4 regions of the Blautia sp. HCP3S3_H10_2 genome follow, and region 1 is predicted to be linked to each of the others. Evidence: riboswitches for the same ligand, from Rfam matches in the RefSeq annotation. Region 1 holds a riboswitch; each other region holds the start of a gene.
The links. A riboswitch is a leader RNA that binds a small molecule or an ion and turns the genes downstream of it on or off. The one in region 1 is predicted to bind cobalamin.

Region 1 (3,241 bases):
ATGCTCTTCCAGGAATCGTCATCATCACCAGCCATATCGTTGTTTGCATGGTCACCAGCAACAACCATCAACGGACGAAGAACAACTTTCTTGAATCCGGCATCTTTTACTTTATTGATAACTTCCTCACAAGCAGTATCCTCTGGCTCACCTTCTACAGTACCGATAAATGCGTTTGTGAAACCAAGCTCATTCATCTGTGTCTGCATCTGGTCATAAGTAACATTTGCTACATGAGAAGTTCCATGTCCCATGAATACAAATGCTGTTCCATCTTCTGCAGCTGCTTCCATGCTGTCATATCCAGCTTCTTTTACAGCTTCATCTGTGATTGCCTGTGCAACAGCAGCCTTGTCATCGTTGATAACAGTAGCGTCATCTCCAACCTCACCAAGCATTGGCTCAGCGATTGCTACAGACTCAAATTTATCTTTATACTCATCAATAGCTTCTACCATCTCATCGTACTCAGCGCCATGCATAAGGTGTGTAGGCTGAACAACCAGATTCTTAACACCGTTTGCTACTGCACGGTCAAGTGCCTGCTGCATGTTATCAATTGCCTCATCATCTCTTGCCTGTACATGGTTGATGATGATCTGAGCGGTAAATGCTCTTCTTACAGACCAATCCGGGAATGCATCTGCAAGTTTATCCTCGATTCCTTTGATGTCCTCTGCACGGCTGTCATTGAAGGAAGTACCAAAGCTTACTACAAGAAGCTCATTCTCACCGATCTCATCCTGGTTACGAGGATCATCTTTGGAAGCATCACCTGTGTCACGTCCGAAATACTCTGGGCTTGCTTCTTCGCCTTCTACCAGCTCTTTCTGTGCATCTGTAAGAGCATCCCATGCTTCTTTTGCTTCTTTGCACTGTGCATCTGTGTCGTCATTTCTTTCCTGAACATAGATGGCATCAATAAGAGCTGCAACTTTATCTGCTGCTTCCTTGTCTGCATCAGCAGTATCATCTGTTGCTTCTGCATCATCTGCTGCCTCAGCATCGTCAGTAGCCTCAGCGTCATCTGCTGTCTCCTCAGTTGCTTCTTCTGTCTCTGCAAATGCAACAGATCCTGTTGCTACAGTCATGCTTGCAGCCATGGAAGTTGCAAGAAGCAGTGCTAATAAAGTTTTTCTTTTCATTTCTTTTTCCTCTTTTTTCCTGTATTTCCGGATTGAATCATGCATAAGGATCCCGCCCTACAGGGCCTTTTATGTATAAACATAAAAAGCAGCCACATTTCTGCAGCTGCACCTTCCTCATAAACACATCTCCTGAAAACAGGACTTCTATGTATTGCTATGAGAATACAGGTTCTGTGTACCGCAGACCTAAGATTCCACGCCAAGGCAGTTCTCCTGACTTCGATCAACACTGCTCCCCCTTCCCTTTTTGGTGGGCTCTGAAGCAGCTCCCTTACACAGTGACGGCATCGTTCCGGATTCACACCAGATTCTCTTTTGCGCATCATGTCCATGATGCAACCTTCGCGCTATAACCATTATACATATTCGACTCGGATAGTTAATAGATACCATATTTTTATGTATTTTTTTTGAATAAATTATGTATTTTTTATGAATTAGGGTCAAATTTCTACATTTTATCTTTTAAATAAGTAACTGGCAAATATACAACTTTTATACGCCAAAATGTGGCACTTTTTTCATCTAACATAGTCTAAAAAAATGATCTGCAACCCATCAACAGGTTACAGACCATTTTTCTCACTCAGGACTTCTTAATCATCCATCGTCCCTTATTATTTTTTAATTTTAATTGTGATTGTTGCTTTCTTGTTTGTTCCGTCAAGAGATCTGACAGTAATCTTCACTGTACCTTTCTTTCCTTTGAATGTTTTTACAACACCATTGGAAGATACCGTTGCAAGCTTGGTATTGCTGGAGCTCCATGCAACCTTTTTATTTGCATTCTTGGTTGCAGTCACCTTTGCTTTCAGTTTCAGGCTCTTACCAGCTTTTACGGTCTTATTTCCGGAAATCGCAAGCTTCTTAACATAACCTTTGGTGCAGGTCAGCTTAATGGATCCATATACCTTGCTGCCGTCTTTTGCGGTTGCTGTGATAACAACGCTCTTTCCGCCAGCTTTCTTCTTCATGGTTACAACACCATTTGCATTTACAGTTGCAACCTTGGTATTGCTGGATTTCCAGGTAACTGCCTTGTTTGCTGCATTAGCAGGAGCTGTTTTTACCTGAAGCTGTACTTTCTTGCCTGCTGCTATCTTCGTGGAAGTCTTAGCACTTAAGGTTACCTTGGTAACCAGAATCGGAAGTGCCGGAATTGTCTTCTGGGCTACCAGGATTTCTCCGCATACGGAGCATTTCTTTCCCTCTGTCAGACCGGTATGTCCCTGGGTAGCCGGAACTGCCGGAATCACAACCTCTTTGTGGCCAGTTGCTTTCACTAATTTACGTGCTTTCAGAATTGTACCGCATACAGAGCACTTCTTGCCTTCACTCCAGCCATCCTTGGTACAGGTTGCTGCGATTGCCGGAAGAATTTCTTCCTTATGACCAAGTGCCGGAATCACTTCCTGGGCTTTTATGATTTCTCCGCAAACGGAGCACTTGATACCTTCGGTAAGTCCGGTTCTGGTGCAGGTTGCTGCTTTTGCTGGAAGTGTTTCATAGGTGTGGACTGCGATCTGGCACTCTGCCTTAAATTCACCAGTTACAGCTGTGATCGTTGCCTTTCCTTCTGCTACAGCTGTTACGGTACCATCTTCTGCTACTGTCAGCACCTTTTCATCGCTGCTTGTCCAGGTAACATCCCGATAAGTTGCATTTGCAGGCTCTACGCTGGCAACAAGGACTACTTTGCTACCTGCATCCAGAGTCGTCTCTGTCTGATCCAGTTTGATACCTGTGGTCTTAATGTATTTCTGTAATTTTCCAGAACTGAATGTGATTGTCTGCTGTGTCCATTTCTTTCTTGCTGTTGCATAAGAGCTGAATGTAATCTCATTTGCAAAACCACTGATCGGCATAGTGAACTGGTATGCCTCAGTTTTTCCATCACTGCTAGTAACTAATTCCCCGTTATTATCTGGAAGAATCATGTTTGGATCATCATCTGCTGCTTTCTTTGCTGCACTGGATGTTCCAAGGAAAAGTTTTCCATATGCCTTACTGCTTCCAATGAAACGGGCTTTTGCTACACCATTTTCTACAATGATCTTAAGGTCCAGAACATCCATACCTTTGTTTGTAACCGT
Region 2 (3,241 bases), on a different contig from region 1:
AAATCTGTGCAGATCAGTTCCCAAGGTAATGGAGACTTCATCTCCAAGCAGCATCAGGTTCAGGTTTCTGTATTGCGTCCAGAAAAGCACTACACATATTAAGGTAACAGGAAGCATAACAGTTACTCTTGACCAGTTTGCACCTGCAAGGCTTCCCATTGTCCACTTCATAACTTCTGTAGCACCATTTTTATCATTTGTTATGTAGAGTACAAAGTTGGAAAAAGCAGAACATACCGCACTGATAGCCATTCCGGCAAGGATCAGCTTGGCAGATGTAGCTTTTCCACCCATATTGGCAATTGCTATAACAGCAAAGGAGGTGAGCATAGCTCCTATAAACGCACAGATTCCTACGGAATTTCCCCCAAGGAAACTACCAATTCCCAGCATGATCGCCAGAGTGGCTCCCAAAGAAGCACCGGAAGAAATACCAAGCACATAAGGATCTGCCAACGGATTCTGCACAATTGCCTGCATGACCACACCGCACACGGAAAGTGCCATTCCTACTGCAAGTGCCAGGAGAACTCTCGGAAGACGAATCAGCCATACAACATCATGAATGGCCCCCTCAGAATAGGAGGCCATACTTTTGATGTGGAATATTTTGTACAGGATCACACTGTATACATCCTTCAATGAAAGATCTGCATTTCCAAATGTAACAGCTGCCAGTATGGAAAAAATCAGAAATGCTATAAGTCCAATAAGGGCTGTGGCATATATCGAAGAACGAAAAATTTTATCTTTTTTCACTGTTTTTTCCTCAATCAATATCCGTTACCAGACAAAGTTTAGTCAATTGTAACGTCAGGATATAATCCCTTTGCAAATGTCTCTACTCCGTCCTGGGTACGTGTTGCACTTGCATACATTTCGCTGAGCATGATCGGGTATACACGGCCGTTCTTTACAGCGTCAAGGCTCTGAAGTGCCTCGTCATCCTGGATAACTGCCATCTGGCTTTCCAGAACGCTCTGTGGGTCATCACCAGCGTATGGCATGTATACAACAAAGATTACATCCGGGTTTGCAGCAATGATATCCTCTTTTCCAACAGCAGAGGCATCCGGATTTGCAAGAGTGGCGCCTAACTTGGTTACCATATCTCCGCCAAGGCTGATTGCGCCATAGTTTGTGATATCCTCACCCAGTGGCTCCAGAACCATTACGGTAGGCTTCTCTTCTACGTCTTTTGTAGCCTCAAGTGTATTGTCGATAACTGCTTTAATGTCATCTATGATTGCTTCCGCTTTATCCTGCACGTCGAAGATTTTACCAAGGTTCAGGATATCTGTATATTCGTTTTCCAGGGTTCTCTCACCGCCTGGACGGGTATTGGAGTTATAGTAGGTGTTGCAGCCTTTGTCGATCCAGTTGGTTACATTTCCAAGGTTCTTATCAGAAAACAGAGAACTCCAGGAAAGGATCATATCTGGCTCCAGCATAGTAACAGTTTCAAGAGATGGGGTAAATTCATCAAGATAATTTGTTTTAGAAAATGCTTCTTTGAGAGCATCCGGAACTTCATTATCAAGACCAGCTGTTGCTACAAGACGGTCCTCAAGACCAAGTGCAAGCATTGTCTCGATGCTACCCTGGTATACAGCGATAACCTTTTCCGGTGCTTTTTCATAGGTGGTTTCGATTTCGTTTCCATCGTAATCATAGGTTGTGATGGTCAAAGGATACTCTGTTCTGGTCTCTCCTTCAGAAGCTGCATCTGCGTTCTCCTCAGAAGCATCTGTGGTTTCCTCTGCAGGCTGATTGTCCTCCTTGATGGTCTCGGAGTCAGCACGCTCTGCTGCATAAACTGCAGGTGATACGGACATAGTCATAGCAGCTGCCATCATCATAGCCATGATTCTTGTGGTTAAAACTTTGTTTTTCATTTCTTTTCCTCTCTTTTCGTTTGTTTTCTGTAACCGAAAAGATGGGGCTTCAAAAAGCGTCACTGCTGGCAGTGACTTAAAAGGCACTTTTTACGGAAGCTCCTTCTCTTACCCTTGTCAAGCAGGTTTCCTGGCTCACAGGTCCCAGAGCCTTTTTCAAATAAACTCTAGCAGCATGGCTTTCCTTCTCACGCATATGCGCAATGGTTTCTTTAAGCCTGCCTTCCTGTATACAGTGGCCGCAACCGTTCAGGTCTTACACCTGATTCCCTCTCACAGCAGAATTGCTGTTCACTTAACTGGTATTCAATTACTTCAACAGTCTAGCATATCTCTTCTTTAAAAACAACAAAATAATTCGCTGATTAAATAAATTGTCAACTATTTATCAATTCTCATTTATTTCCGTGAGCAACGAACCAATCGTGTTTCTTATCATTTTGCTTTTTTTACATGCTCTACAAACAAATTTCGAATACTCTTGTATTCGCCAAGACCTTTCAAAACAGTTTCTACCTGATAGCCTTTTGCCCCAATGATATTTTTCCAGGAATCTTCTTCCTCTCCTGCCATGTCGTTCTTGGCATGGTCACCGGCAACGATCATAAATGGCGCGATCATTACTTTCTTTGGAGCAGATTTTTCCAACTTTTTCAAAACCTGTTCCATTCCCGGGTAAGCCTCCACGGTACCAACGATCACATTTTCATAACCCATGTCCTTGAATCTGTAATCTAAGGCTGCATAAACGGTATTTGCATAATGTTCCGTTCCATGCCCCATAAGTACCAGTGCTGTTTCCTCATCCTTTACCAGAAGTGCGTCTGTGATTGCTTTTACCACATATTCATTGTCCTCTTCTGTGGTAAGCAGCGGATCTCCGAATTTCACAGACTGGAAACGATCGGCATATGCCAGAACATCCGCTTTCATCAGATCATTCTCTACGCCATTCATGACATGGGTGGGCTGAACGATCACATCTGTGATTCCATCCTGTGCCATGTGATCCATAGCTTCTTTCACATTGTCATAATGAATGTGATCCCTTTTCTCAATTTTGGCCAGGATCATCTTGCTGGTCCAGGCACGGTAAATCCTGTGATCAGGAAAAGCGGCTCCAATCGCCTCCTCAATAGCGTCAATGGTCACTTTCCTGGTGTCCTCATGGCTGGTTCCAAAACTTACCACAAGGATTGCTTTTTTTGCGAGACTGTTCATTTTTTACCTCCATTTTTCTAACTCTAACCATTCTTACAGTTTAGGCTGCAAAAGCTTTTTATCGGGTAAATATAGCTGATTTTGCAATTACTCTGATGATACTCCGAAAGATTTGAAGCATATTT
Region 3 (3,241 bases), on a different contig from region 1:
TGACTGGAAGGTAAGGATCCTGTCATACCAGATCTGATTTTTATGGGAAAAAGCAGCGACTGCAATTCCATCATCAAGAGACTCTACCGGAATCTCATAGGTATACTTACCGTCAGCATTTACTACATATGGAACCCATTTCGAGGAATCTGCTGCGGCAGCTTCTTCCTTTGTTCCAAGAAAGAGATAATCGTATCCTGTACCGCTTAAAGTAAGGACAGCAGTCATTTTGCCATTCTTGGAAGTAAGCACACAGTTTACTACACGGAACATGGTTGCGCTGGAATTTACAGTTACGTTATAAATTCCGCTGTCGCATACGTTACCGGCTGGTTTAACAGCAGGGGTTGGGGTAGCGGTTGGTGCCGGAGCTGGGGTCTCGCTTGGAACTGGTGTAACCGTTGGTGTGGGTGCCTTATTGCCTGGAATTGTAATGGTAAATTCTCCGCCTTTGGAATACTGATACCATACGCCGCCCTCTTTTTTACGGATGGCTACCTGATATTTCTGGTCTTCTTCTGTGGAAGGAACTGCAAATTCAAAGGTATAGCCCTCTCCTGTAGGAGTTCCTACACATACATTTTCTGGATCGCTTTTTGCATCTTCCACGCTTCCGAGATAGATGGCATCGTATTTGTCTGTAGCGGTTACGATAGTAACAATTGTTTTGTCTCCCTCGTGTCTTGCAGAAGAGCTTGCAATCTTAAACATACCAAGGGCGCCGGAATCATCTGGCTTATCAATTGTGATGTCCGATCCGTCTGGTTTTACATCTGCTTTTGTTGTGTCATCTGTCTTTCCGGTTTCTTCTTTGGAATCGGATTTTTCGGAAGTTTTGGTATCCTTTGCCTCTTCCTTTTTCTCTTCTACCGGAGTTACAGTTGCTTCCGGTGTCTGCTCTGGTTCCTGATCCGCTTCTGCTGCAGGAGTCTGCTCCGGAGCTGGTGTTTCGGAAGGGATTTCCTTTGCCGGCTCTTCCGTAGCCGGTGCTTCCTCTGAAGAGGCTGTATTAGAAGTATCTTCAGAAGCAGTTTTCTGATCATCCATGTCCGCAGCTTTTTCCTCTGCAGCTGGTGTAGGGGTAGTTGTAATCAGCACATTTACATCCTCTCCCTCTGCCTGTGTGAGCACAGCCGGAGTGATCGTCATTGCTACAGAAAGAAACAGTGCCAGAAAGCGTTTTGAATTTCTTTTCATTTTTCTCCCTCGATTCTTTATAGTTCATTTATATGGTTCTGAATAAATCCAGGCAGTTTCTTGTAAAGAAGCTCATCTGTATACATCAGAAAATTCCAACGGAATATTTTATTACACAAAAATGCCTGCTCCAAACAAAGAAGCAGGCACTAAAATTTAAATATTCTGCAGTCAGATATATCATGAGAATGAAGTGCTTTCTTCGGAAGCTTTCATTAACGGATTCAGCAGGTTTCCTGGCTTACAGATCATTACGGAATCTAACCTTCTCAGTAAAATACAAATGGCACGAACAGATTCCATTCCCTGTTTACAGTGACCGGATCGCTCAGGACTTTCACCTGATTCCCTCTTAGCCTGCAGTCTATTCCTGCAAAGGCACTGAAAACGGATTTATTCAATTCATTTCATTATAGCAGACTGCTTTGTCGAAATCAATAGATTGACCTGGCAAATTATTGTTTATATTGGCTGTAGCCAACTTCTTCCTTGCGAAGAAGGGTACCTTCCTCATCATAGACGCTGCGATAGGTCCGGCAAATATTGGCATCTGAATGTTCGGTAGTGATCTCCACCCGGTTGTTATCTGTTTTCGTACCGTAGATGGATACTGTCACTGCTTCTTCTTTCTCATCGTAGGAAGCGGTGATCTTAACCGGATATGCACTGTTATTCTGGAAACGGAAATCCTGTCCGCCCCATACTACTGCTGCATCCAGTCCATCCTCCACATAATCGATCCGCGCCGCGTGATTATGGCGCTCCACAATAGCCAGATCTGACTGGAGACATGCCATATATAAAGTGGTAGAAATCTGGCAGATTCCGCCTCCGATATCCTGGGCATGCTCACCGCCAACGATCACAGTGGCTTCCCGGTATCCTCTTTCCTCTGTTCGTGGTCCAAGGGTATCGTTATAGGAAAAAATCTGTCCGGGCTGAAGCTCTACCCCGTCACATGCTTCCACAGCCAGTTTCAGGTTGGCTACACGGTTATCTGTTCCTCCGCCGTATGTGGTATAAGTACCAAGCAGGTTCAGGTAAGGAAGGGCTTCAATTTCTTCTGTGGACACATCTGGTAAAGTGATTTCCAGCGGAATTGTGACAGTTTCTCCTTCTTTTGCTTTTTTCAGTTTCTTTTCAGCAGATTTTACATTGAAGGAAATGCCCGTAACAGCTGGAATGATCTCATTATTTTCCCCTAAAGAAGCATCCTGTGCCTCTGTATGTACCTCTTCATAATAAGCTTCCATATCCAGTTCGTCTGGCGGAGTTTCCTTCGTTGGGCACTCAATAACTGCCTCATAATCCTCAATGGAAATCGCCCTCAGGATTTCCTCCTTTAAAGCATCCATATCTGGCCCGATTCCGGTTTTGCCTTTGGTGATCACTAAATCTGTGTCTGTGAGTTCACAGGAAGTCTGTACGGTGGTGGAGCCATTTAAGATCCCGGCCTCATCCAGAACAGTATCCAGTTCGTCCTTGTTTCTGGCTTCCGGCATAAGAGTGACCTCTTCCTTGGTCTTATTGTTCATAAGCTCAATGCGGTCTGTCCCGTGGGTATACCAGGCACCATGTCCCAAAGAGTAGGCACTTTCTACGATGGACTTCACGTCCAAACCAAGTACCGGATAAACAGATACCTGGAATTTCTTCCCGTTTAAAGTGACAGTCATCTGGGTATCCTGATACTTTTCCTTAAAGTCCCTAGAAATGGCGTCAATTGCCTCTTCCTTTGTCATTCCCTGAATGGCAATGCCATTGACTTTCAATTTCTTCCAGATCACATTATCCGTAAGGAAATGACACCACAGACCATAAGCGCCCACAAGAATCAAAAGCAGGATCAAAACCTTGATCATGCCATTTTTCATTTGTTTTTTCATATAATAATTTTACCTTTGACTGTTTTTTAGAGCAGTGGGGTAAAAAAGCATGTACGGTTTCCAGTGTGACATGCAGCTCCTACCTGCTCTACTTTTGCCAAAATTGTATCATTATCACAGTCAATCGTCAATGATTTTACATATTGAACATGACCGGA
Region 4 (3,241 bases), on a different contig from region 1:
GGATGCTCAGCCAGGTGATCTGATTTGTTATGGTGGACACGTTGCAATTTATATGGGAAATGGACAGATTGTACATGCATCTAATTCCAGAGACGGAATCAAGATCAGTGATAATGCTGCATACAGAACCATTACTTCTGTAAGACGTCTTGTGTAGTCTGAATAATTGAAAATATGGGCCCTTCCGGATTGATCCGGGAGGGCTTTTTGTAAAATACGATGTAAAGTTTCGGGACGTTAAAAAGGCTTTACACAGATTGTGATATACACCCTATGGAAATACCAAAGAAAAAGTCGTATAGTAATAAAAAGAAGATTTTCTAGGATGGTACAGGAAGGAGAAAACATGCTGAAAAAATATCTGATGAAAGAGGTTCCATACTTAAGAGTACTTGGCAGGACAAATGGAAGTCTGGAACCGGTCACTTTATTCTGGAATGCATCTGGAATTGAAATGAATGTGAGGGCAACAGAAATATGGGTCAAAGTATATTCTGATTACGAAATATTTGAGCCCTGGGTGGACATTATCGTGGATGGCGCCATAAGTCAGCGCCTTATGCTAAATAAAGGGGAGCAGCGGATCTGCCTTTTCCGCAATATGGAAGGTGATAAGGTTAGAAATGTAAAACTGCTTCGTGATACACCGGCATTTCCCACAGATGAAAAAACATTGCTTCAGGTATTAGAAATAGAAACGGATGGTGATTTTTATCCCCTTGAAGAACCAAGGTTAAAGATAGAAGTGATCGGAGACAGTATTACTTCTGGGGAAGGCGGCAGTGGTGCCGGGTCTGAGATGACCTGGAATTCATTTTGCTTTAATGCTGTGGATAATTATGCTTATATGGTGGCAAAAGAACTTGGCGCTGTGTATAACTGCATAAGCCAGAGCGGCTGGGGTATTTTCTGTTCCTGGGAAGGCAATGAACAGCAGGCGATTCCCTTATATTATGATCAAGTGTGCGGCCTTCTAAACGGAACACAAAATGAGCATCTGGGAGCCTTTGAAAAATGGGATTTTCAGAAATTCCAGCCAGATGTAATTATTGTAAATCTGGGAACCAATGATGGTATGGGCGCGAAGAATCTGGAAAAAGTGGAACGTGCAGCAGAGGAGTTTTTGAAAAAAATAAGAGCCTGTAACCCCAAAAGCTATATTATATGGTGCTACGGAATGCTTGGAGATGTAATCTTGCCTGTATTGGAAGAAGCAGTCCGGAACTATAAAGAAAAATCAAAGGATGAGAAAGTGGAATTTGTAAAACTTCCGGATACTTTTGCTGGTGAATTCGGATCGAGACAGCATCCGGGACATAAATCACATGAAAAGACCGCAAATGTGCTGATCTCTAAAATAAGAGAAATTACAGAAATACAAAAGTGAATTTCAATTTGTAAGACTAAATTTTGCTTAGAGGGTGGAATTTAAATTTGTGATTGAATCGTGATAAAAAAATAACAAAAATTTCCTGTGAAGGGTTGACAGAAGCAGTGACCGGTGGTACTATGATGTCAGTATAATTCCATATTGAACATATTAAGTGCTGACAGCTATGAGCTGGCAGAAAGAGGGAATCAGGTGAGAAACCTGAGTGATCCGGTCACTGTAACAGAGGAGCGAGTCTCAGAGTCCATTGTGCAGCTGCATGAGAAGGGGAGATGAAGCGATGATCCTGGAGCCAGGAAACCTGCTTGGTATGGCGAGGTTAAACTTCCGATGAAAGTGTAACAACCAGTTTTAGGGAATCCGCAGCCCTGAGATGTTGTCCGCTTTTATGAGTGGACATTTTTTATGGAATATCGCCTGTTCAGAAGAATTATACAGATTAAATGGCAGGCGATACTACTTCGGATGAAACCGTTCCCTCCGCGTATATATGAACGGATCATATTCTACCCCGGAGTAGCATCGCTCCCTCTTAGAAGTGATGATTTGAAATATTATGAGAATGTGAGACCGCGTAAGCGGTTATTTTTTTACCTTTTTATAAGCTTGGGTTCCGGCAAAATGTTGGAACCCGATAGAAGGAGAAGAAAATTATGGAAAAAAAATATTGGGAAGATAAAGAGTATTCTTATTTCAGTCATAAGAAATGTGAGTTTTTCCCCTGCCATAAAGGGGCGGATTCGGAAGATTTTAACTGCCTTTTCTGTTATTGCCCGCTTTATGCATTGGGAGATAAGTGCGGTGGAAATTTCCGCTACAATGAAAAAGGTTTTAAAGACTGCACCAATTGCCAGCTCCCTCACAAACGGAAAAATTATGGCTATGTGACCGGCAAATATCAGGAGCTGGCAGACCTTATGAAAAAAGTAAGAGAAGAGTAGTGCACCAGAGTGTGCATCTTGCAGAAAGCCTTTTTTAACACACTCTAGAGCCTGTTTGAAAAATCATTCCTGCAATCTGCACGCCCCACTTTGCGGTATATTTTGCCCTCTTTCAGTCAGCGTAGCCCGCTACGCTTCCCTCAATCAGACAAAATCTCCCACAAATTGTGACGCACATCTTGCAGAAAGCCTTTTTCAAACATACTCTAGCGTATGCTTAACATCATTTTCAATTTCGGAATCTGATTATTGAGAATCAGGCTTTCCGGAAACATTGCTTCGTGAACAAAATCAGCTGCATAAGTAAAATCACCGATGTGTCCCACGCCGTGACTGTCACTGGATAACACGATAGGAACCAGGTATTTGCGACAGTATTTCAGAATTTGTGCGCAGTTAGCACGGGTATCACCCCGGTATCCATATGGCGCAAGGGAGGCTTCGTTGATTTCCAGGATAACTCCATTGTCACTGGTAGCTTTTATGATTGTTTCATAATCTAAGTCATACTGGGTATTGTCAATGTGTCCAAGAATTTTTACTACAGGATTTTTCATTACATTAAGAAAAGCTGTGGTATTTCCCTCACAGGTCAGGGGACGGAAATTCTGATAATGCATGCTGGCAATGGCATAGTCTAATTTATCAAGCAGTTCCTGGTTTAGATCTACCGTTCCATTAATATCAAGAATGTTCAGTTCGATTCCATATAATAATTCCACTCCGAAGCGCTTCTTCGGGGAATAAGTCAGGCTGCGGAAATAAGATGAGGTACCGGCTGCAAGAGTTGCCGGCCCATGATCGGTGATTCCCAGCAGCTTCAGATTCTTCCGGGCAGCGGCTTTTGCCATGTCACTGATGGTACAGACTGTACCGTGACCGCTGGCAATGGAATGAGTGTGTATATCGG

Region 2: another riboswitch for cobalamin. It lies ahead of ACTQWB_RS03225 (ABC transporter substrate-binding protein); the one in region 1 lies ahead of ACTQWB_RS08550 (sirohydrochlorin cobaltochelatase).
Region 3: another riboswitch for cobalamin. It lies ahead of ACTQWB_RS05035 (hypothetical protein); the one in region 1 lies ahead of ACTQWB_RS08550 (sirohydrochlorin cobaltochelatase).
Region 4: another riboswitch for cobalamin. It lies ahead of ACTQWB_RS13240 (cysteine-rich small domain-containing protein); the one in region 1 lies ahead of ACTQWB_RS08550 (sirohydrochlorin cobaltochelatase).

What each region holds. Positions count from the first base shown of each region.
Region 1 is NZ_JBQKCL010000006.1:145,240-148,480, forward strand. It holds gene ACTQWB_RS08550 (sirohydrochlorin cobaltochelatase) at 1-1,145, opposite strand, end outside; cobalamin riboswitch at 1,335-1,507, opposite strand; gene ACTQWB_RS08555 (Ig-like domain-containing protein) at 1,766-3,241, opposite strand, start outside.
Region 2 is NZ_JBQKCL010000002.1:290,229-293,469, forward strand. It holds gene ACTQWB_RS03220 (FecCD family ABC transporter permease) at 1-759, opposite strand, end outside; gene ACTQWB_RS03225 (ABC transporter substrate-binding protein) at 798-1,895, opposite strand; cobalamin riboswitch at 1,999-2,209, opposite strand; gene ACTQWB_RS03230 (sirohydrochlorin cobaltochelatase) at 2,331-3,116, opposite strand.
Region 3 is NZ_JBQKCL010000004.1:35,091-38,331, reverse strand. It holds gene ACTQWB_RS05035 (hypothetical protein) at 1-1,197, opposite strand, end outside; cobalamin riboswitch at 1,407-1,598, opposite strand; gene ACTQWB_RS05030 (VanW family protein) at 1,653-3,083, opposite strand; partial or broken gene hisI (phosphoribosyl-AMP cyclohydrolase) at 3,113-3,241, opposite strand, start outside.
Region 4 is NZ_JBQKCL010000012.1:20,964-24,204, forward strand. It holds gene ACTQWB_RS13230 (C40 family peptidase) at 1-157, shown strand, start outside; gene ACTQWB_RS13235 (GDSL-type esterase/lipase family protein) at 347-1,387, shown strand; cobalamin riboswitch at 1,526-1,713, shown strand; gene ACTQWB_RS13240 (cysteine-rich small domain-containing protein) at 2,044-2,331, shown strand; partial or broken gene ACTQWB_RS13245 (DUF6783 domain-containing protein) at 2,366-2,509, opposite strand; partial or broken gene ACTQWB_RS13250 (DUF6783 domain-containing protein) at 2,447-2,584, shown strand; gene ACTQWB_RS13255 (phosphatase) at 2,538-3,241, opposite strand, start outside.